One region of the Paenibacillus sp. FSL K6-1566 genome, then DNA from elsewhere that is predicted to be linked to it. Evidence: a T-box and tRNA genes for the amino acid it is inferred to sense, from the RefSeq annotation. Region 1 holds a T-box; the other regions hold tRNA genes.
What was found. A T-box is a leader RNA that pairs with one kind of tRNA and senses whether it is charged. The one in region 1 lies ahead of leuS (leucine--tRNA ligase), so its partner is inferred to be a tRNA-Leu.
Positions count from the first base shown of each region.

Region 2: it encodes a tRNA-Leu, which carries the amino acid that the T-box ahead of leuS (leucine--tRNA ligase) is inferred to sense. The anticodon was not compared.
Region 3: it encodes a tRNA-Leu, which carries the amino acid that the T-box ahead of leuS (leucine--tRNA ligase) is inferred to sense. The anticodon was not compared.
Region 4: it encodes a tRNA-Leu, which carries the amino acid that the T-box ahead of leuS (leucine--tRNA ligase) is inferred to sense. The anticodon was not compared.

Region 1 is NZ_JBBOSR010000001.1:2,020,261-2,025,566, forward strand. Features, by position in the region: gene NST08_RS08595 (Gfo/Idh/MocA family protein) at 1-202, shown strand, start outside; gene NST08_RS08600 (Gfo/Idh/MocA family protein) at 229-1,302, shown strand; gene NST08_RS08605 (AraC family transcriptional regulator) at 1,379-2,266, shown strand; T-box leader at 2,315-2,581, shown strand; gene leuS (leucine--tRNA ligase) at 2,673-5,114, shown strand; gene comER (late competence protein ComER) at 5,095-5,306, opposite strand, start outside.
Region 2 is NZ_JBBOSR010000001.1:5,316,649-5,321,954, reverse strand. Features, by position in the region: gene NST08_RS23640 (alpha/beta hydrolase) at 1-1,487, shown strand, start outside; gene NST08_RS23635 (PAS domain-containing protein) at 1,671-2,324, opposite strand; gene NST08_RS23630 (helix-turn-helix domain-containing protein) at 2,503-2,859, shown strand; tRNA gene NST08_RS23625 (tRNA-Leu) at 2,959-3,041, shown strand; gene NST08_RS23620 (organic hydroperoxide resistance protein) at 3,234-3,653, shown strand; gene NST08_RS23615 (zinc ribbon domain-containing protein) at 3,780-4,022, shown strand; gene NST08_RS23610 (hypothetical protein) at 4,112-4,393, shown strand; gene NST08_RS23605 (thiol-disulfide oxidoreductase DCC family protein) at 4,488-4,910, shown strand; partial or broken gene NST08_RS23600 (thermonuclease family protein) at 4,933-5,306, opposite strand, start outside.
Region 3 is NZ_JBBOSR010000001.1:2,178,521-2,183,826, forward strand. Features, by position in the region: gene NST08_RS09305 (MFS transporter) at 1-209, opposite strand, end outside; gene NST08_RS09310 (TetR/AcrR family transcriptional regulator) at 384-980, opposite strand; gene NST08_RS09315 (polysaccharide deacetylase family protein) at 1,154-1,921, opposite strand; gene NST08_RS09320 (glycoside hydrolase family 25 protein) at 2,113-2,994, shown strand; tRNA gene NST08_RS09325 (tRNA-Leu) at 3,201-3,286, shown strand; gene NST08_RS09330 (uracil-DNA glycosylase) at 3,417-4,103, shown strand; gene NST08_RS09335 (hypothetical protein) at 4,131-4,526, shown strand; gene NST08_RS09340 (AI-2E family transporter) at 4,629-5,306, opposite strand, start outside.
Region 4 is NZ_JBBOSR010000001.1:4,760,337-4,765,642, forward strand. Features, by position in the region: gene NST08_RS21175 (WD40/YVTN/BNR-like repeat-containing protein) at 1-379, opposite strand, end outside; gene NST08_RS21180 (LysE family translocator) at 663-1,298, shown strand; tRNA gene NST08_RS21185 (tRNA-Leu) at 1,557-1,640, opposite strand; gene NST08_RS21190 (GerAB/ArcD/ProY family transporter) at 2,138-3,280, opposite strand; gene NST08_RS21195 (Ger(x)C family spore germination protein) at 3,295-4,509, opposite strand; partial or broken gene NST08_RS29955 (spore germination protein) at 4,609-5,306, opposite strand, start outside.

The DNA of each region.
Region 1 (5,306 bases):
TCCGGGCGAAGAGGGAATCCATGGACTTACCTTGTCGAATGCAATGCATCTGTCCACGTGGACGGACAACTGGGTGGATCTGCCGCTGGATGAGGATCTGTACTATAACCTTCTGCAGGAGCGGATCGCCGCCTCGACCGGAGAGAAGACGGTGCGGGAGATCGGCCCCGTCGATATGAGCAAAACATTCGGAACCTACTAAATACAAGAAATAGGGGAGGCAGCAATATGAACCGGAGTGATGGAATGCGATATGCGCCGGTAGGCAAAGCCCAGCCGGTCTGCAAGCCCGGGGAATTCACGATCGCGGCCATGTCATTGGAGCATGGACATATTTACGGCATGTGCAACGGTCTTATCGAAGCGGGGGCCACGCTGAAATGGGTGTACGACCCGGACCCTGGGAAGGTAAAAGCATTCTGCGAGGCATACCCCGGCGTACGGCCGGCTTCCTCCGAAGCGCAAATATTGGAGGCTCCGGAGGTAAAGCTGGTCGCGGCTGCGGCGATCCCTTCGGAACGCTGCGGGCTCGGGCTCAAGGTGATGTCGCATGGCAAGGATTATTTTACCGACAAAACGCCGTTTACGACGCTGGAGCAGGTAGAGGCCGCCAGGGCGAAAGCGGCGGAAACCGGCAGAAAATACATGGTTTACTACAGCGAACGACTTCATGTGGAGAGCGCGGTTCATGCCGGCCGCTTGATTCAGGATGGAGCGATCGGCAGGGTGGTTCAGGTGCTCGGCACAGGCCCGCATCGGTTGAATGCGGCATCGCGTCCCGATTGGTTTTTCCGCCATGAGCAGTACGGGGGCATTTTATGCGATATCGGCTCCCACCAGATCGAGCAGTTTTTATTTTATGCAGGCTGCAGGGATGCCCAGGTGCTGAGCAGCAAGGTCGGCAATTATGCGAATCCGATGTATCCGGAGCTCGAGGATTTCGGGGATGCCACGCTGCTTGGCGACAACGGGGCGACGAATTATTTCAGGGTCGACTGGCTGACGCCGGAGGGACTCGGGACATGGGGCGACGGCAGAACCTTCATCCTGGGAACGGACGGATATATTGAGCTTCGCAAGTATATCGACATTGCCAGACACCCGCATGGCGATCATCTGTACTTGGTGAACAAGGACGGGGAGTTCCATATGGAGCTGAAGGGGAAGGTCGGCTATCCGTTCTTCGGTGAGCTGATTCTCGATTGCCTGGAGCGGACGGAGCGCGCCATGACCCAGGAGCATGCCTTCAAAGCGGGAGAGCTGTGCGTCAAGGCCCAAAACTTAGCCGTGCGGATCGGATAAATCCATTATAATAAAGGGAGACCCCGCCAAAATTCCCGGGGAATTGATTCATAACCTCGATAAGGGGGATTCCCACATGTCTTCGCGGTTGACGACTCCACCATCCTGGATGCCGGGCTTTGACCGGATGCTGCTGAGGGAACCGATTGAACTCGGCTGCTATAATGACCGGCCTTTATCCGGCGGGACTTTCCACTCCCACGCTTTTTACGAAATTTATTATTTTCATGAAGGACGCTGCACGTATCTGATCGGAGACTCCGTTTTTGCGCTGAAGCCCGGGGACCTGCTCCTGATGAACGGGTTGACGCTGCATTGCCCGAATGTGGAGCCGGGTTCGCGCTATGTCCGGAGCATTATCCATTTCGATCCCGCCTGGGTGTGCAGGGAGCTGCCCGAATCGGCAAGATCGGTCCTGCTGGATCCCTTCGAAACGCTGCGCAATCACCGGATGACGCTGACTGGGCAGAGGAGGGAAGAGTTTGAGCGGCTGCTGGAGGATATGAACCGGCTGCGGGGGGCGGAAGCTGCTTTCAAGCAGGAGCGATTGAAGCTTCGGCTTCAGGAAATGCTGTACGTCATTGCGGGCTGGTGTCAAAGCGAAGTGCAGCAGCAGGATTCGATCTCCGATAAGGAGCGTCATGTACAGCACGTCGTCTCGTTTGTGGAAGAGCATTACATGGAGGATTTGACGCTGGACCGAATTGCCAGGGACATGCATCTTACGAAGCATTACTTGTCCTCTTTGTTCAAGGAGGTCACCGGAACGACCGTATTCAAATATGTGTACCACCGAAGAATTAACCAGGCCAAAATCCTGCTGAGACTGCACCCCCATATGAGCATTACGGATGTCAGCCGGGCGGCCGGCTTCAAGCATTTGGCCCATTTCAGCCGGATGTTCAAGACGATGGTCGGAACGGCGCCGGAGCATTACCGCAAGTCCCAGGGCGAACTCCGTTGACTTGGCGCGGTTTTTTGGGTATAATAGCCACATTAAAATGGAAATCATAGTAATGCAATGATGGGGACTAGTAGTTCCGCATGCGATCATGCAGAGAGCCGGTGCATTTGGTGGAAGCCGGTTGACGCAAGGGATGAACTCGCCTCTGAGCAGCGGCGCGAACCCGGCTTTCGGATCTTAAGAATGCTTATTTATCCGTCGGTCGATGAAACGTCGCCGTCTCATCCGCGATAAGGATGCAAAGGGAGTGAAAGGCAAAGCATGCCTTGCACTAACTAGGGTGGTACCACGGGAATCAAACCTCTCGTCCCTAGCGTCAGCGCTATGGATGATGAGGTTTTTTTGTTTTCAGGACAGCGGCATTAACTGCCTTGTCCGTTCGACAGTGAAGGAGGAGCTATGTAGTATGACGGATCAACAATCAGCCGGCCACGGCTATAAGCCGCAGGTCATTGAACCGAAATGGCAGAAGTATTGGGAAGAGAACAAAACCTTTAAAACCGAGGACAACTCGTCCAAACCGAAATTTTATGCACTCGACATGTTCCCGTATCCTTCCGGAGCGGGTCTTCACGTCGGGCACCCGGAGGGCTACACGGCCACCGACATCATTTCTCGCTATAAGCGGATGCGCGGGTACAACGTGCTTCATCCGATGGGCTGGGACGCGTTTGGCCTTCCGGCAGAGCAATATGCGATGGATACAGGCAAGCATCCACGCGAATTCACCATCCAGAACATCAATAACTTCCGCCGCCAGATCAAGTCGCTCGGATTTTCTTACGATTGGGACCGGGAGATCAGTACGACGGATCCGGACTATTATAAATGGACGCAATGGATCTTCATCCAGCTGTACAAACGGGGCCTTGCTTATGTAGCCGAGGTGCCGGTGAACTGGTGCGAAGCGCTGGGTACGGTTCTTGCGAACGAGGAAGTCATTGACGGCAAGAGCGAGCGCGGCGGCCACCCGGTCGTCCGCAAGCCGATGCGGCAGTGGATTCTGAAAATTACCGAGTATGCGGACCGGCTGCTTGAGGATCTGGATGAGCTGGATTGGAGCGAAAGCCTGAAGGACATGCAGCGCAACTGGATCGGCAAATCGGTCGGCGCCGAGGTGCGGTTTGATATCGATGGGCATGACGCCAAGCTGGAAGTGTTCACGACCCGTCCGGACACCCTCTTCGGCGCAAGCTACTGCGTGCTGGCACCGGAGCATGAGCTGGTGGACAAAATTACGACCCCAGAGCAGCGGGAAGCGGTGAAGGCTTATCAGGATCAGGCAGCCCGCAAGAGCGACCTGGAGCGTACGGATCTGGCAAAAGACAAGACCGGGGTATTTACCGGGGCTTATGCCATCAACCCTGCCAGCGGCGCCAAGCTGCCGATCTGGATCGCCGATTACGTCCTCGCCGGCTACGGAACCGGCGCGATCATGGCCGTTCCGGGCCACGATACCCGCGACTGGGAGTTTGCGAAGCAATTCGGGCTTCCGATCATTGAAGTGGTGAAGGGCGGCAACGTGGAGGAAGAAGCTTACACCGGAAGCGGCGAGCACGTCAATTCCGGCTTCCTCAACGGAATGGACAATGAGGCTGCTATTCAGGCCATGAACGAGTGGCTTGAGAAAGAAGGCAAGGGTAAGAAGAAGGTCACGTACCGGCTGCGCGACTGGCTGTTCAGCCGTCAGCGCTACTGGGGCGAGCCGATCCCGATTCTCCACCTGGAGGACGGAACGATGAAGACCGTTCCGGAAGACCAGCTGCCGCTGCTGCTGCCGGACGTGGATCAGATCAGACCGTCCGGCACCGGCGAATCTCCGCTGGCGAATGTGACGGAATGGGTGGAGACGGTTGATCCCGAGACGGGCATGAAAGCCCGCCGCGAGACCAACACGATGCCGCAATGGGCAGGCAGCTGCTGGTACTATCTCCGTTACATCGATCCGCATAACCCGGATGAGCTGTGCTCGAAGGAGAAGCAGAAGGAATGGCTCCCGGTAGACCTGTATATCGGCGGCGTCGAGCATGCGGTGCTACACCTGCTGTACGCAAGATTCTGGCATAAGGTGCTCTATGATCTCGGAGTCGTCGATACGAAGGAGCCGTTCCAGAAGCTCGTGAACCAAGGCATGATTCTCGGCAACAATAATGAGAAAATGAGCAAATCCCGCGGCAATGTCATCAACCCTGATGATATCGTGAACGAATACGGAGCCGATACGCTTCGGGTATACGAGATGTTCATGGGGCCGCTGGAAGCGACCAAGCCATGGAACACGAACGGTGTTGAAGGCACGCATCGTTTCCTCTCCCGCGTATGGCGTCTGTTCATCGGCGATGACGGCCAGCTGAATCCAAAAATCGTGGACGGGGAAGGTTCCGACGAATGGAAACGTATCCTGCACAAAACGATTAAGAAGGTTACCGAGGATATCGAGCATATGCGCTTCAACACCGCAATCAGCCAGTTGATGATCTTCATCAACGAGGGCTACAAGGCGGATGAGCTCCCGCGGAAGGCGATGGAGAATTTCGTTCAAATGCTGTCCCCGCTCGCGCCTCATCTGGCTGAAGAGCTGTGGAGCCGTCTGGGACACACCGAGAGCATCACGTATGTTCCTTGGCCGGAATACGATGAGGCTTGGACCGTAGAAGCCGAGGTGGAAATCGTCGTCCAGGTGAACGGAAAAATCGTGGACCGCACCAAAATTGCTAAAGACTTCGATCAAGAAGCCATGCAGCAGCATAGCCTCTCCCTTCCAAATGTCAAGCAGGCGCTGGAAGGCAAGAGCATTCGCAAAGTCATTGCCGTTCCGGGAAAACTGGTCAATATCGTGGCCGGTTAACCGAGAAGCCGAATGCGGCGTCCAGTTTTGCCAGATCCTCCTCATACTTGTCGTGTGTGGTTTCGATCAATTGGTAGAACAAGCCGTTCAGGTGCGAGTTCAGTAAAATGAGCGCCTGAGCGGTGATGCCGCCGGGTACCGCGACCCTTTCCTGAAGCTGTTCGGGGGAGAAGCCCTCCTCCGTTAGCAGCT
Region 2 (5,306 bases), 3.3 Mb from region 1:
TAGAGCATCTGTTCAAGGACGGAAGGCTCGGAGAGCTGATCCTGGTCGGGATCGCGACGGAGAAGCGGAACGATGAATATACGCCATGGCCGGCGAAGTCGCTGCTTGAAGGCCGTCCTCCTTTTGGGGGACGGGGAAGAGAGTACGTCTATGAAGTCGCCGATCGCATCAAGCCTTACATTGACGGTCGTTACCGGACGCTGCCGGAGCCGGAGCATACGGGGATCGTCGGCGCCTCGTTCGGCGGGCTGATCTCCATGTTCGCAGGGTATTGGCGGCCGGATACGTTCGGCCGGATCGGCATGCTATCGGCCTCATTATGGTATGAAGGCGTCATGGAGTTCATCCGTGGCCATGAGAAGCTGCCGCCGGGCCTCCGGGTCTATATGTCGGTCGGTCAATACGAAGGGGCCTACAAGCAAGGAATCCAGCAGTTCATGACCCCGAGCAATCTGGAGGCATACCGCATTTGGACGGGGGAAGAAGGAGCGGATTCCAGGGTTAGGCTCCACATGGATCCGGATGGAACCCATGATCCGATCTTTATGTCCAGGAGATTCCCGGATGCGGTGTCGTGGCTGTTTGACGAAGATGGCAGCGGGGCTGCTGTGGAGGCCCGAGCAGCGATGGAGCAGGATGCAAGGACAGAGGGCCAAGCCGTTACGGCGGAAGGAATACGCGGCATCCCGGAGACGGCTGGGCCCGCTTATCGCATATCAGGCACGGTTACATGGAACATGCAGTCGGAGTCGACTGGGCGCGTATACCGAATATCCGTGGCCGAGCCGATGGGACCGCCGCCTGAAGGCGGCTATCCGGTGCTGTATTCGCTTGATGCCAATGCATCCTTCGGGACGCTGGCGGAGGCGGTGAGGCTGCAATCCCGTACACCGCGCGGCATAACGCCTTCCATCATCGTCGGGATCGGCTACGACAGCGACAGTCCGATCGTGACGGATGAGCGGTTTTACGATTATACCGTGCCTGCAGCGGCACACGAGCTCCCCGTCCGTCCGAACGGAATGCCGTGGCCGGAAACCGGCGGCGCCGAAGACTTCCTGGATTTTATCGAGCTTCAGCTGATCCCCCGCATTGCGTCGCGATATCCGGTGAATCCCGAGAAGCAGTCGGTGTTCGGCCATTCTTTGGGCGGTTTCTTTGTGCTCTATGCGCTGTTCACGAGGCCCCACATCTTTCGGCGGTATATTGCAGCGAGCCCATCAGTCTGGTGGAAGCAGCATGTGCTGTATAAGACATGGGAGGTCTCCAAGCCATTCCTTCAGCCGTTCGACTTGCAGCGGGAGCTGAGCATTTTTGTCGGTACCGAAGAAAAGCCCGCCATGGTCCAAGACGCAAGGGATTTGTATGCAAAGCTGCGAGAGCACCGGCATTTGCTGCACGCCGAGCTTCATGAAATCGAAGGGGAGGGCCATGTATCCGTGCTGCCGTCCCTGGTAAGCCCGCTTCTCCGTCTGATCAGTTCATAATAGGAAGCAACGCAGATATAACCAGTTATAACAAAACAAAAGCAGTATGGGACCCGATGGATCCTATACTGCTTTTTTATAATGTGCTCGTATTTGAATCCGCCCGCATAGGCTGCAGGCCGCCAGGGTGGCGAACTTCGGGAATGGCGAATGTACGAAAAGCGAGGAGAACGATGAGCGTGGTTATTCCTCCGTTTCTCCGGCATGGTCATCGTCCAGCGCGGAGGAATATTTCGGATAGAGCCTGCGGATGCATTCGGGACAAATATCGTGCGTAAATTCGACGGGAAGGCGTCTCTCAAGATAGCTTTCAACCGGTTCCCATGTCTCTTCCTGGCTGACATGCTTGCATACGGCGCAGATGGGGATGTGCTCCGGGAGCGGAAGGCTGCGGGCAAGCGTCTGCTCGAGCAGGATTTGCCGCTCTTTATACTTTGTAATGTCGGTAAAGGAAAGGATGGCGCCGTGAATGAAATTATCGCTGCTTTCGGACAGCGGCTGGACCTCGCATAGCACCCAGAATACTTTACGGTTCCGGGAGACCGAATACTCCAGGACGCAATCCGGCCGGCTTCCTTCCAGAACGGCTCTGACCGAGGATAAATAATGTTCACCGTCCAAGCTGCCGAAATCGACCTCCCCAAAGCACCAGGGCATAATATCAAAAAATGATGCCCCCTGCCATTGAAAATCAGGCGAGACACCATATCTTACGGACATCGTTACAAGCGGATCGTTTATCTTATCGATCATGCCGTCGGGCGTAATGATCATTAAGCCTCTGTTCAAGGCATGGACGGCATAGTTCCAAGCTGTGCTCATGGTATCGTAGGGCAAAAGGGTTCGCTCCTCTTACGAAATAGACTCATGGGTAAAAGGTACAACGATCCATGGGTCCTATGGTATAATTTAGGCAACATAGATAGATTATACACGTATTTAAGTTGTTTTGCAAGAGGGAAATACGTATTTAAGTAATTTTTCTTGGAAAGAGAATCAGGAAGGCGGTTGTTTGATGCAGTCTATTTACCAACGAATCGAACATCTGATAGAAAGCCGGGGTATGACGAAGAAGGCGTTCTGTGAAACCCTCGGGATCAGCACAGGGAATTTTGGTGACTGGAAGCGAGGGAAAACAACGCCGAGTACGAATAAATTAATTGAAATAGCAGCATTTTTCTCCGTTAGCCTGGACTGGTTGATTATCGGGAAGGGCAAGCCCACCACCCGGGTGAATGAAACGAGAGAGGAATATGAGGCGGAAACGGCGCTATCCGCGCTGTCGGGTCTCGAAGAGCGCGAGAAGGAGTTCATCCGGGAGTACCTTGAGTTTTCGGCTTACCGCAGGGATAAGCGAAACGAGAAGACTTAGCGTCAAGGCTATGGCGTGCGGGAAATAATTGGATCTTTACAATTGTGGATTATGGCTATATAATAGGGAATGTTCTGCTGAAGAACTTCTTTATTATATGCGGTAGTGGTGGAATGGCAGACACGCTATCTTGAGGGGGTAGTGGGTGTATACCCGTGGAGGTTCGAGTCCTCTCTACCGCATTATGATTGAATCGGCATAAGAAGCTGTTGTTCAAGCGTAAGCTTGGGCATCGGTTTTTTTTGTTGTCTCGAACGCCCCGGTTTGACTCTTTCCTGTGCCGACAAAGCCTTTACATACCGTTTCAATTTGTGCCACAAGTTTAAAGTCTTATTGTAGCGTTCATAATAGGGCATGAAGGAGTGAGGCGAGTTATGAAACCATTGTACACGGCTGACGTGAAGGTTGTTGGTGGACGCGAGGGCTCGATCCAGTCGTCCGACGGAGCTCTTAATCATAAGCTTAGCATGCCGAAGGAGCTTGGCGGACCCGGAGGGGAAGGAACCAATCCGGAGCAATTGTTCGCAGCGGGATATGGGGCTTGCTACGAAAGCGCGCTGGCCAATATCGCCCGCAAGGAAGGGGTAACGCTCAAAGACGTGACCATCCATTCTCAGGTGATGATCGGCAAGGATGAAACGGACGATGGCTTTAAGCTGGCCGTGAAGCTGAAGATTGAGATGCCGGGAATCGAGCGGAGCCAGGCCGAGGAGCTTGCAAAAAAGGCGCATGCGTTCTGTCCGTATTCCAAAGCGACGCGAGGCAACATCGATGTGGAGCTGAACGTAATCTGACGATTGAATAGAAGGGGATTGTCCTCCATGAGGGATAATCCCCTTTTTATTGCATAACAATATGGAACTTTTTCCATACTTCGCCGTATTCCGTTATTAAAAGGCAGCTTGAAAGGAGCGCATAATATGCGTATTGAAGAGATGATCGCTGAACGGTTTGTCTGCAGCAAATGCCGCGGAACTCAGTGCGAGACGAAGGAAGTATCCATGTCGGGAGCGGGGCTCAGCAAGCTGTTCGATATTCAACACAATCATTTCCTGTTTGTATCCTGCACCCACTGCGGGTATGTGGAAGTGTTTAATCCGGATATTTTGGAGGGGAAAAAGCGCGGCCAAATCGGCTCAATCCTCGATGTGTTCTTCGGTTGACATCGCCTTTAAAATTCTTTAATATGACTAAGTACCAGAAAGTACAACCAGTCATAAGCAATTACAAATCAATATAAACGGGTGATGACATGCCATACAAACCGCAGATTACAGATGTAACCAAAGCTGGGAGCAATGAGAAGGAAGGGTTGTACGAATTCATTATCCATTTGGCTGACGGAACGGATTGCCGCGTGTTCTACAACCGGTTTCCTGAGTGGAAGATGACGGCGCTGAGCCGGCTTGGGAAAGTGCCATGCCCAGTATGCCGCAAGGATTTCATTTGTAAATGCATGGATAAATTTTCAGATGATTTCGATCAGCAGATGAGAGACGGCGAGTGGTTGAGCAAAGCGGTCGAATCTGAATAAGGCGACGCATGATGAAGCGCGGGAATTTTCCTGCGTTTTTTCTTATTGGGCGAGTTTTAGGGTCGCATCGTAACCAAAGGAGGGCAGGTTGATTATGAAGAAGGCGGGCAAGGATAACGAAGAATACGCCATCGTGTTGATTGACGGGGTGTGTCACTTGTGCCAGGGCTTGACCCGATTTATTATCCAGCGGGATCCAGCCGGCCATTTCCGGTTCGCATCGCTCCAATCGGAGATCGGGCAGTCACTGCTGGAGCAGGGAGGACTGACGCCGGATGGCGGGGATACGATGGTGCTGATTGAAAAAGGAAAGTACTACACCCGGTCGCAGGGGGCGCTGCGCATTGCCCGGCGGCTCCGCTTTCCGTGGCCTCTCGCCTATGCGATGATCATCGTGCCTCGTCCGATCCGGGACCGTGCGTACCGCATCGTGGCCAAGAACCGTTACCGCTGGTTCGGCCGCTCCGAGGCATGCATGATACCGACGCCGGATATCCGGCGCCGGTTCCTCTCATAAATTCCCGGAATGCGAATGGCCCCTACGAGCGGGGAGCCCGGAACCCGGCCGCGACGGCCTCCTCCTCGGTGCAGAACCATTGCTCCTCCTTTGTCCGCTCGTAGTATGGCGATTCGGGTGTGTGGTAGATCTTTTCGCCTTTCGAGTTGATGTTCCCTTTGATGCTGCAGCCGGACTTGGCGCTGCCTGCAGCAGATGCTACTGTCTCTGCCGGTTCCGGGGATTCCCCGGATGCGGCGGTGGATTTGGATTGAGCGTCCCTGTCCTGTCTTCAGGGTGGAAGCCGTCCTCTTGCGCGTAATTCTCGACGCTCCAGATGCCGAGCGCCTTTTCCCTGCTGATGCGCTGAAGATCATTGAATTTATCAACGTAACGGACGTTCGGCGGATAAATATA
Region 3 (5,306 bases), 160 kb from region 1:
TTGTCGGACAGCCTTCCGGCGAGCGGAGAGAACAGCAGCTGTGTGAGTGAGAAGGCGGCAACGAGCATGCCTACCGTGCCTCCGCTGATATGCAGCTCCGACATGTAGGTCGGCATGATCGGGATGACAAGCCCGATGCCGGTAAAAACAAGAAAGATATTAAACATGAGGAGCAGAATGGCTCCATTATGACGTAGTAACAATGACATGATGACATTTCCTCCAAAAGTTGAAAATTCCAGTGTGCATAAAATGGTTCCTTTTTATATACTGACTGTTCGGTTTGTATGAATGTGTAACCGGGTGCCTGAAATAAACCGACTGTGCTTGTAAGAGACAGGGGAAGCAGCCCGCCTGTTTGACGGATCGCCGCAGCGGCAGAGCTATTTTTTGGCAATTCCGTGCAGAAATACATGCATGGCCGAGTGATATACCGGAAGCGCGTCGGACAGCTTGGTGATGCGGGTTAACTGGCACAAGCCGGCGAGCAGGCTTTCGAAAATGATGGACAGATGCTCGACATTATGTTTCTCGAACTCGCCCGACTCAATTCCCTGCAGCAGCAATTGTTGATTGAATTCCAGCCGCTTATTGAAAATATCGGAAATCTTCTGTTCAACGTCTTCGGTCGCAGCTTCATTATTCGTTATAAATTCATCGAGCGCCTTGGTGAAGGGATGGTTAAGGTCATCCTTCACCAGCTGCTCCGCCATGCGGAACAGTTTATCCATGGTGGTCGTGTACTGCTCTTCCGTGCTCATCCATTTCTGAAACCATTCCAAGTCCCATTCCTCTATAAGATGAAGAAAGAGGCCTTCCTTGCTCTTGAAATGATAATAGATATTTCCTTTGCTGCTTCCGGTCGCGTCAACAATATCCTCGATGGACGTGGATTTATATCCTTTTTGCATAAACAGGGCTTTTGCGGCTTCCGCAATCCGTCGCTTGGTATCTTCGCTTTGCTGCTGCTTTTTGTTCATTGGCGCCTCCCTGTATGAATTCAACGATTATTTTATTATACTGAACGTTCGTTCTGTATCTTATCACGAGGTACGGGGACATTCAAGAGAAAAGTGTGCGGCCAGCGTCCCGAATGTAAAAAACCGCCATCATGGATGGCAGCGTCACGGATTGCGGCATATCGTCCTTGGACTTAATGGTTTACCTCAATATGCTTATGCGATTTTTCGTGGTAGGACAACAGCTCGGTTACAGTAACAAACGAAAAGCCCCGTTCCTTAAGCTCCGGCAGAATCTTTTTGAGCGCTTCGACCGTCTGGTCGCTGCCCGGTACGAAATCATGCATGAGTACGATGTCGCCGTTGCGGGCGTTCTTCAAGACTGTCCGCACGATGGCATTCGCGCCAGGTTTGCGCCAATCCAGCGTATCCTGATGCCAGGACCACAGGACGGTAAGCATTCCGACCTCCTTGCTCGCGCTGACGATTGCATCGTTATATCGTCCTCCGGGCGGGCGAAACAAGACAGAGCGGATCCCCGTCGCTTGATAAATGGCATCCTGTGTCTTGGTCAATTCCTTCCTCAAGGCATCTGCCCCAATATTATAGAACGGAGGATGGGAGTAGGAATGGTTGCCGATCTCATGACCTTCATCCAGCGCACGGGCAACGATTTCGGGATGCTTCTCGACGCGGCTGCCCACCACGAAAAATGTCGCTCTGGCATCGTACTGCTTGAGCAGGTTGAGAATTTGTTCCGTATGCTCCTTATCAGGGCCGTCGTCAAAGGTAAGGGCGATTACTTTATTGCTGGTCGGCACCTCCCATACAATATCGCCGCGCTCCTCGTAGTAATCCCTCTTCTTGGCCGAGGAAGGCATTTGATTGGCATCGGCATGACCGTGAATAACGCCGAATGCTGCGATCAAGGTTAGAAGTAAAGCAATGGCTTGTCTGTTCATGATGTCCCGTTTCCTTTTCTATGCATGTATTCTTGGCATCTGGCAGCGGGCTGCAATTCCTCCTTATCCTTTGGAGAATCTGCTCAAAATATTCCGGCACCCGTCATAACCCGGCGGCAAAAAATCCCGAATGGTGCTCGCCCTATCCGGTGCTTCAGCATATGGTAATAGGAGAGAAGGAGTGATGACCGATGCAATCCAGAAGCGTTTCGCATGCGCGAGGAATCGATGTAAGCCGGTGGCAGGGAAGCATTGATTGGAAGCAGGTTCGGGAAGCTGGGATATCATTTGTTTTCATCAAGGCCTCTCAAGGGAGCTCGCTGGAGGACCCGAAATTTGCAGAAAATGTGCAGGGAGCTAAGGCCGCGGGCTTGCTGGTCGGTGCCTATCATTTTCTAGGGGCGGCGAGCGCTGCGGCGGCAAGGCAGGAGGCGAAGCATTTTGTGGAAACGATGAAAAAAGCAGGCCCGCTAGCCTGGTTCGATCTCCCGCCGGTGCTTGATTATGAGAATAATCCGGCAGGGATCAGCCGCGCAGCCATCAATCAAGCTGCCGCTGCCTTCCTTGAAGAAGTGGAACGATTGACAGGAAGGCAGCCCATTCTATATACCGGCAACGCGTTTGCGGCCAATTTCGATGAGTCTTTGGGCAGGTATGACCTGTGGATTGCAAGGTACAGTGAAACCCGAGTCCCGGATGACCGTCCCGCTTGGAACAAGTGGACCTTCTGGCAATACACCGATTCCGGACGGATTAACGGCATAACGGGAAAGGTCGACCTCAATGTTTATGCCGGCACCTTGTCAGATCTGAAAGCGTACGCCTCCCAGGGGAACACTGGAAATGGCGCGGCAGGCTCGTTTGGAGGGATTCGTGAAGTCAGTCCTTGGGCTGAAGCGAGCTGGCGGGAAGCGGTGGAGAACGGCTTTTTCGACGATGCCCGTCCCGGTGACCCGATGACGCGTGAAGAGGCAGCCGTTCTGGTGAACCGGCTGCTGCGCGAGCTGCGGCAGCGGATTGAGGCACAGGAGAGACGCATCGAGTCGCTTAAACGGGGAACAGACATATTATAAGGAAAACATCGTTGAAAAGCAGGTGATGCGTAAAATAATAGAGTTCATATATTGACATCATATGGTTAGGCATGGTATTATCATTTTTGTCGCTGAGACGAAAAACTCGCACGAATAATGTATGAAACTTCCGTTGTTCGGCATGAATCCCATGCGGTGATTCGGCATTAAGCGAAGTTAAATCGCTTGACAGCGCAGCAATATTTGCCGGGGTGGCGGAATTGGCAGACGCACAGGACTTAAAATCCTGCGGTAGGTGACTACCGTACGGGTTCGACCCCCGTCCTCGGCATTATGACTCAACGCCCGAGTATTTATGAGAATAAGTCGGCCCCCTGCAGGGTGCCGGCTTATTTTTTAAGATACCCATACACATATTTCGAAGTCCAGCCCAGGGATGTAGGGAGAGTAGGAGCATGCGGTTGTTTAATAATGATTGGGACCTGATCCTGCAGGAAGAGACGGACAAGCCGTATTTCAAAGAACTGCTTGAACGGATCGACGAGGAGTATCGGCTGCATACGGTCTATCCGCCGAGGGATGAAATTTTTCGTGCTCTTCAGGAGACGCCATATCAGTCCACCAAAGTGGTCATTCTCGGACAAGATCCATATCACGGACGGGGACAGGCGCAAGGACTTAGCTTTTCGGTCCGGCCAGGAGTTACAATCCCCCCATCACTGCGCAACATTTACAAAGAGCTGGCAGCCGATCTGGATGCCCCGATTCCGGATCATGGATCCCTGATCGCTTGGGCCAAGCAGGGCGTTCTATTGTTGAACGCCGTGCTCACAGTCAAGGAAGGAGAGCCCAACTCCCATAAAGGGCTAGGTTGGGAACAGTTCACGGACGCGGTCATTTCGAAATTGAATGAACGGGAGCAGCCAACGGTTTTCATTCTTTGGGGAAGCTATGCGCAGAAGAAAGGGGCGTTTATCGACCGAAGCCGGCACCTCGTTCTGGAGAGCGCCCATCCGAGCCCCTTTGCTGCACGTAAAGGTTTTTTCGGTAGCCGTCCATTCTCAGCTTCAAACGCATATTTAATCCAGCACGGGATGGCCCCGGTCGATTGGGTCATTCCTAGCACCACGGACATTGGGGATGAATAATCCGTAAGAGATGAAGAGGTGACCTTCATGAAGCATTGGATTGGCCGTCATGTAGTCATTGAGCGTTTAGATGGGGGCAGAACGACGGTGGAAGGCATTCTGAAGGGGTGGGATCCGGTGCAGGAGAAGGCGATCCTTGGACCGGACGAGCTCGCGATTCCGTTTCGCGCCATTCACCGTATCATGCCCAAAACAGCTTATCCGGTGTTGAATTCCATCGGGTATTCGGTGCATCATACCATTCAATTCGATAATGCCGTATACTTCGGATCATGCGTCATGGTGTGGAGAGGGAACCGGCTGATCCATCCGAAGGCCGTTCTCGCATCCCATGACGAGGAAACCGTGACGCTCACAAGCGGACAGCGGCTCCGCAAGGACGAGCATCACTTCGTTGTCCGCTCTCTCCGGGGCAACGCGTAAGCGGTACGCAGATTACGAAATGAAACGAAAAGATGTCCCCCAGGCCCTGATTTCCTAAGTGGAATAAGACCTGAGGACATCTTTTTTTGCGTGCGCGGGGCTCTATAATTCATCCACTTTCTCGGCCAAGAACATTTCATAAATCCGCACCACAATGATCTTGATGATCATATAGGCTGGGATGGCGAGCAGAATGCCGAGGATGCCGAAGAAGTCGCCGCCGACGAGTATAAGAACAATGGTTGTCAGCGGATGGATATCGAGCTGCTTGCCATAGATCACCGGCGTCAAAATATTATCCTGAATCTGTTGAGCAATAATAATGACGACAAGGGACCAGATGGCAATGGAGGGCGATTCGATAAACCCGATAATGACGACGGGGATGCTTGCAAGCACCGCGCCGATGTATGGAATGAAATTCAGGAAGAACGAAACGACCGTCAAGAGCAGCGAATAAGGAAGACCGATGATCAAAAATCCGATATACATGAGCAGGCTCAGAATAAGATTCAAAATCACTTTACCGATAATAAAGCTGCTGAGCGCGCCGTCGATCTCGACGAGAACCTCCTGCCCGTCGCGCCGGTAGCGTCTTGGCAGCACGCTGAGCAGTTTAGGGGGGAGCTTCCCGCCTTCCTTCAGCATGTAATACAGAATAATCGGGATCGTTGCAATGATGACAAGCACGCTGGACACAACGGTAACCAGATGATTGACAGAATTGCTGACCCAATTAATGATTCGGTTCATGTATTCGGTCAAGGATGTCGCGAGCTC
Region 4 (5,306 bases), 2.7 Mb from region 1:
CCTCCCAATCGGTTCCACCGTCATCACTGAAGGCAATCCATCCGTCTCCCCCAATCCAGCCTGCTTGGTGATTGATAAGCCACATGGCCGTCACATCCGTGAGATCCACTTCGTCCTTGCTCTTTCCATCCGCTGCGCCACTTGAACCCTGGCCGGCAGGTTCTGATGGGTTCCCCTCGGACTGATCCGTCTTCGAGGATTTCCCGCCGGATGCCGATCCGTCCGAATCGCTCCGCTTCCCGTCATGGTTCTGCGTAAGCGATACGGGAGCAGGAGCGACAACGCTGCTCCCGGAATCGGGCGCCTCACAACCGGCTGTCACGGACAGCAAGACGACCAGCAGCAACCATGTGCCGAACCGGTTTCGTACGTTTGCCATTTCGACCACTCCCCCTTCCCGGTCAAATTCCCCCTGCTGTCAATCTATCCATGATGGAACGGCGATAACATAACGCCAGCTCCAAGACCATTCAATTACTATAAGTATAATGGCAACACCCCATAAAACGGAACAGGAAAAAACGCTTATCCGGCAGGTTCTAAGAGCAGCATAATTATCGATTCACCTGCTTGCCATTTGAATCACTTGACTCTAATATAGGGACAGGATGGTTTGAGTAACGACAGACCCATCGCTTTAGGACCATAAAGGGGGATTGCAAATGCTCGATTTTCCGACTCTTATGACGTACATCATCGTTGTTCTTGGTCTATTTTTGATTCCAGGACCCGCCGTTCTCCTCACCATTACCCGCACCGTTCAGAACGGGCGAAGAGGAGGCATAATGGCTGGGCTCGGTATCGCTACCGGGGATTTCCTTCATACCTTATTTGCAACGGTAGGTCTATCCGCAATATTGATGACTTCGGCACTTGCCTTCAATGTTGTTAAATTTGCAGGCGCAGCCTACTTGCTATACCTAGGGATTCGCGCAATCCTAAGCAAGCCCTCCGAACCGCAAATGCCCCAGGTTGAATCGGCAGGCTCCCTGAAATCCTATGCCTCGGCAACTGTTGCTGAGCTTCTTAATCCGAAGACGGCCCTCTTCTTTCTGGCATTCCTGCCTCAATTTATTCATCACGAACGCGGTGAAGCGGTCGGGCAGTTCTTAGTCCTGGGATTGATCTTTGTGATTCTAAGCATATTGTATACAACCACGATTGTATTAAGTGTCTCCACGCTTGGAAGAGTGGTTAAACGGACGCCATGGATCAGGCGCCTAAGCCAGTGGAGCGGCAAATTCGTTGGAGCAATCTACATTGGACTAGGCCTAAAGGTAGCATTCCAAAGACAGTAATGGAAGAAACGTATCCCTATCAAGGCGCTTAAGTGCACGGTGCCGGCAGACAAACTTATTGCAGATGCAACCCCCACTTATTGAATTGTGGGATACTCAGCGCATGAGAACAGCTCCGAAGGGAGCTGTTTCTTATTTTCGTACAACCCTCATCACGCTTTCAACCGATGATACGAGCTGCGGAAAACTCAGATATACAAAAAAGCTCTTGAATTGCCGCAAGGACAAATTCAAGAGCTTATTCGCTGTTACATTAGATGCGGTCGAGAGGACTCGAACCTCCACGGGGGTTAGCCCACACGGACCTGAACCGTGCGCGTCTGCCAATTCCGCCACGACCGCATGTGTTTGGGTTATTAACTCGTTGTGATCACCGTAATTAAGAGTATATAACGACTAAAGTTAAAAAGCAAGCATTTTTTTAAAAAAAATGTCGAAAGCATGGTATGCATCATGATGGCGTACCGCATGACCCGCTCTCCCGCTTCGGTATTTTTAACCTCCCTCCCCTCCATACTATAACAGGACGGGGTTATAAGAGGCGCCAATCCGATTGACCCCCTAAGACGAAAGGCGAGGTGAGTTGCATGCTCCTGAAAAAATATTCGATCATGTTATTAACCGCCGTATTATGCTTGACCATAACGATCCTTACGGACATCCTCTTCGGCTTTCCGTGGTACAACTTTATCATTAACTGGCGTTTCACGCTCTTCTCTCCCGTTGAGAGAATCACCGTGATCCTCTTGCTAGCTCTGCTGGTTATTCCGGATCTTTATCGCAGCTTCCGCAAGAGGAAGCATGAAACGAGCCCCCCTAGAGCGTCTGGGGAATCGGATTCAGGAACCGGAAGCGGGTCCCGAACCCGGGCCGGGTGCAGAACCGGAACGCCTTCCGAGGATGGCTTTGCGGATCAGACATATGATCACGAGCAGGAGCGGTAAACCGATGGAATAGAACGGGAACACCGTATACAGGTAGGCTCCCCCTTTCATTAGATGCTCGCTGTAAGAGCGGGCAAGGATAATGGAGAGGCCGAGTATGACCAGTGCATAGGGATAAATTAATTTACGATACGGGATTTTGAACAATATGGAGGAACTGATCAATGCTGCATAATAATATAGGCTGATTTTAAAGAACACGCCGATGATCAGAACCATCACGATCAGAATTTGCGTCCGCTCGATAAATTCCGAAATCTCTACCTTCCCCATCATGGTCAAGAGCGGAAATACCGCCCGTTCGGTAATATCCGCTCCCAGTACTGAAATCGTGATCAACGACACGTGAGCCAGGATGACGCCGGTAACCAATATCGCCAGCAGTCCTGCTTTCACCCCATTTTTGGTATGGTTAACCGCCGGAAAGATGGCCGTCGCACAGATAAGCTCGCCAAACGGAAAATGAATGTTTTTCTTTAGCACCGATTCTAGAATCGGCTGGAATCCTTCACCCATGACAGGTAGGAGGAGCTGAAGGTCAATGATCCCGGAAAATAGAATCACGATCCCGCTGAACACCCCGATCATAAACATAATCGCTAAAAAGATGGTAGCCGTCCGTGCCAGCACCTCCAAGCCTTGATGCAGCACATAGGCCACCGCCATGATCATGAGCAGATTCACGATCAGAAGCGGCGTTTCCCTCAACGCGGCGGACGCCATGACCAGCAGTCCCCCGTCTACGAGATCTCGAGCCGCTGTGAACATATAAAGGACGGCATAGACTAGTCCTACAAGGCTGCCGACATATTTCCCGAGCAATAATCGATAATCCTCCACTGGCAGTTTGTCGGGAAATGCCGTGTACAAATACGCATTCAAGGAGAAGATCAGCATGCCGATCACCGTTCCGATGAGCACGGCTATCCATGCATCCCGGCCTGCCTCAAGTCCCAAATTTACGACGAGCGTCGTGCCGAACTGAAACAGAACCAATATCGAGAAGAATTGAAATGGGCTGATTTTCACCTTTTCCATTTGACTCTCCTCCTTCATTGGTTGTGGATCTTGTATAGAACGGAACGATCCCTCATTTGAGAATTTCGTATCACCGGTTTCACATGGTATTTCACTTGCACCCGTGGAAAGAGCTGATCCCAGCGATTCTTCATCTTTCGCCAAGCGGACGGATCGGACCGTTCCACAGCCTGACCAAATCCCAGAATATCGCTATTCACTTCCTTGCTCTTACGAACGGCTAGCTCCATAATACGAATAACCTCTCTCGAGGCTGCGTCCTCCAGGAGCTTCATCGTTGCCGGATTTCGCAGGTCAATCGCGCTGTTCACTTCACGGATCGAGAAATTAGGCTCCACGTGAATGTGAATAATCGGATTCGCAGGATCTTCTAAGTCAGCGAGCAGCCTTGTTTTGGACCGCATAACTTCAAGCGATATTTCTCCACCTTGATCAAGTAACTTCAAATGGATCGGCGTGATTTTCATTTTATTCCGGATCCAAACGGTGCCGCGGGATTCGTCCGCGTTTAACCAGCTCACAAGACGATCCCCTTTAAATACAGCCATTTGGGAGATGACCGCCAATCCTTCTACCTTCGCGTTCTTTAAGGTTTCCATCTTCGATGCCTTTTCGGCGCTGCCTTCGATCATCACTCCGTTCACCAAAGGCCCGCCTCCCGGGGTAAGCAATCCACGGATGACATCATCTACCTCGATCCGAAAATTCTCTCCAAGCTGTCCCGACGTTAAATCGATCTTCTGCTCGAGTGCAAAAGCCGTGATTTTTCCAATCGGTGTCATTGCAGACACGACATCCTCTGCGGTTTGTCCCTGGGTTGCAATCAATACTTCGGCATTCAGCCGGATATCGGAGTCTCTGTCCAAATAATCGAAGAGATCGATAATGCCCTCTCTCGCCACGCGATCCGAGATGACGATCAGACCGGTATGGGCGAGCGAAATGATACGGGGCACTTTGCGGGAAGCATTGCGCATCGCTTCGACTATGCTCTTCCCTGATGCCTTATATACGGAGGTAGGCGTTGCTCCTCTGCCAGCCTTCCCCGAAATTTCATCGGCGATGACCGTCTGGAAGGAAACGAGATATTCCTTCTCCTCTTCCTTCCAATCCACGCCGATACCGGAGACTATTGCACGCTTATTCAGCTCTACCACATCCCAGCAGCCGCTCAGCAGACCGAGACAGCAGCATATGATCAGAATGGTCAGCCCTTGATGTTTGCGCATATCTCAGTTCGCCTCCCATCATGAGTTACGATTTCCTCCTGCTCCGTTCGCAGCCGTATGCTGCCCCCTTCCCGAAGCGCTTCCGCCATCGGCACCTTGTTACCCCGACCCGCTCATCCTCCCATCCGAGTCTCCAGCCAAGGAAGTGTCTTGATTCGATGACGCTCCAAATCCGGTTGAAGACTCCGCAGCTTGAGTTTGCAGCGGCTGAAAGGGTAAACAGATGATCGCATCCTTCTGATTCCTGAGCCGGAATGGACTGATTGGCGACATAAAGGGTACACCGAAGGACCGGAGACTGTTCATATGCGCGATCAGCACGATGACGCCCAAGGTCAGCCCATAGAAGCCGAACATGCCGGAGAGAACCATGAAGCCAAAGCGAATCAGCCGTCCAGCGATGGACAGGTTGTAGGCCGGAAGCGTGAAGCTTGCAATACCGGTCAATGCCACTACGATAACCATCGCTGGCGTAATCAGACCTGCTTCAACGACAGCTTGTCCGAGGATGAGCGCACCGACAACCGAAACCGTCTGCCCAATCGCCCGCGGCATCCTGACACCGGCTTCCCGCAATATCTCGAACACAACCTCCATGAGCATCGCTTCGATAAAAGCCGGAAAGGGGACGCCTTCACGTTGGGCAACCAGACTGATCAGCAGCTGCGTCGGTACCATTTCATAGTGAAACGTTGTTAATGCGATATAAACAGACGGACCCAGAATCAAAATAATAAAGCTGATATAGCGTACGAGCCGCATGACGATGGCGATATCGAAACGCTGCGCATAATCCT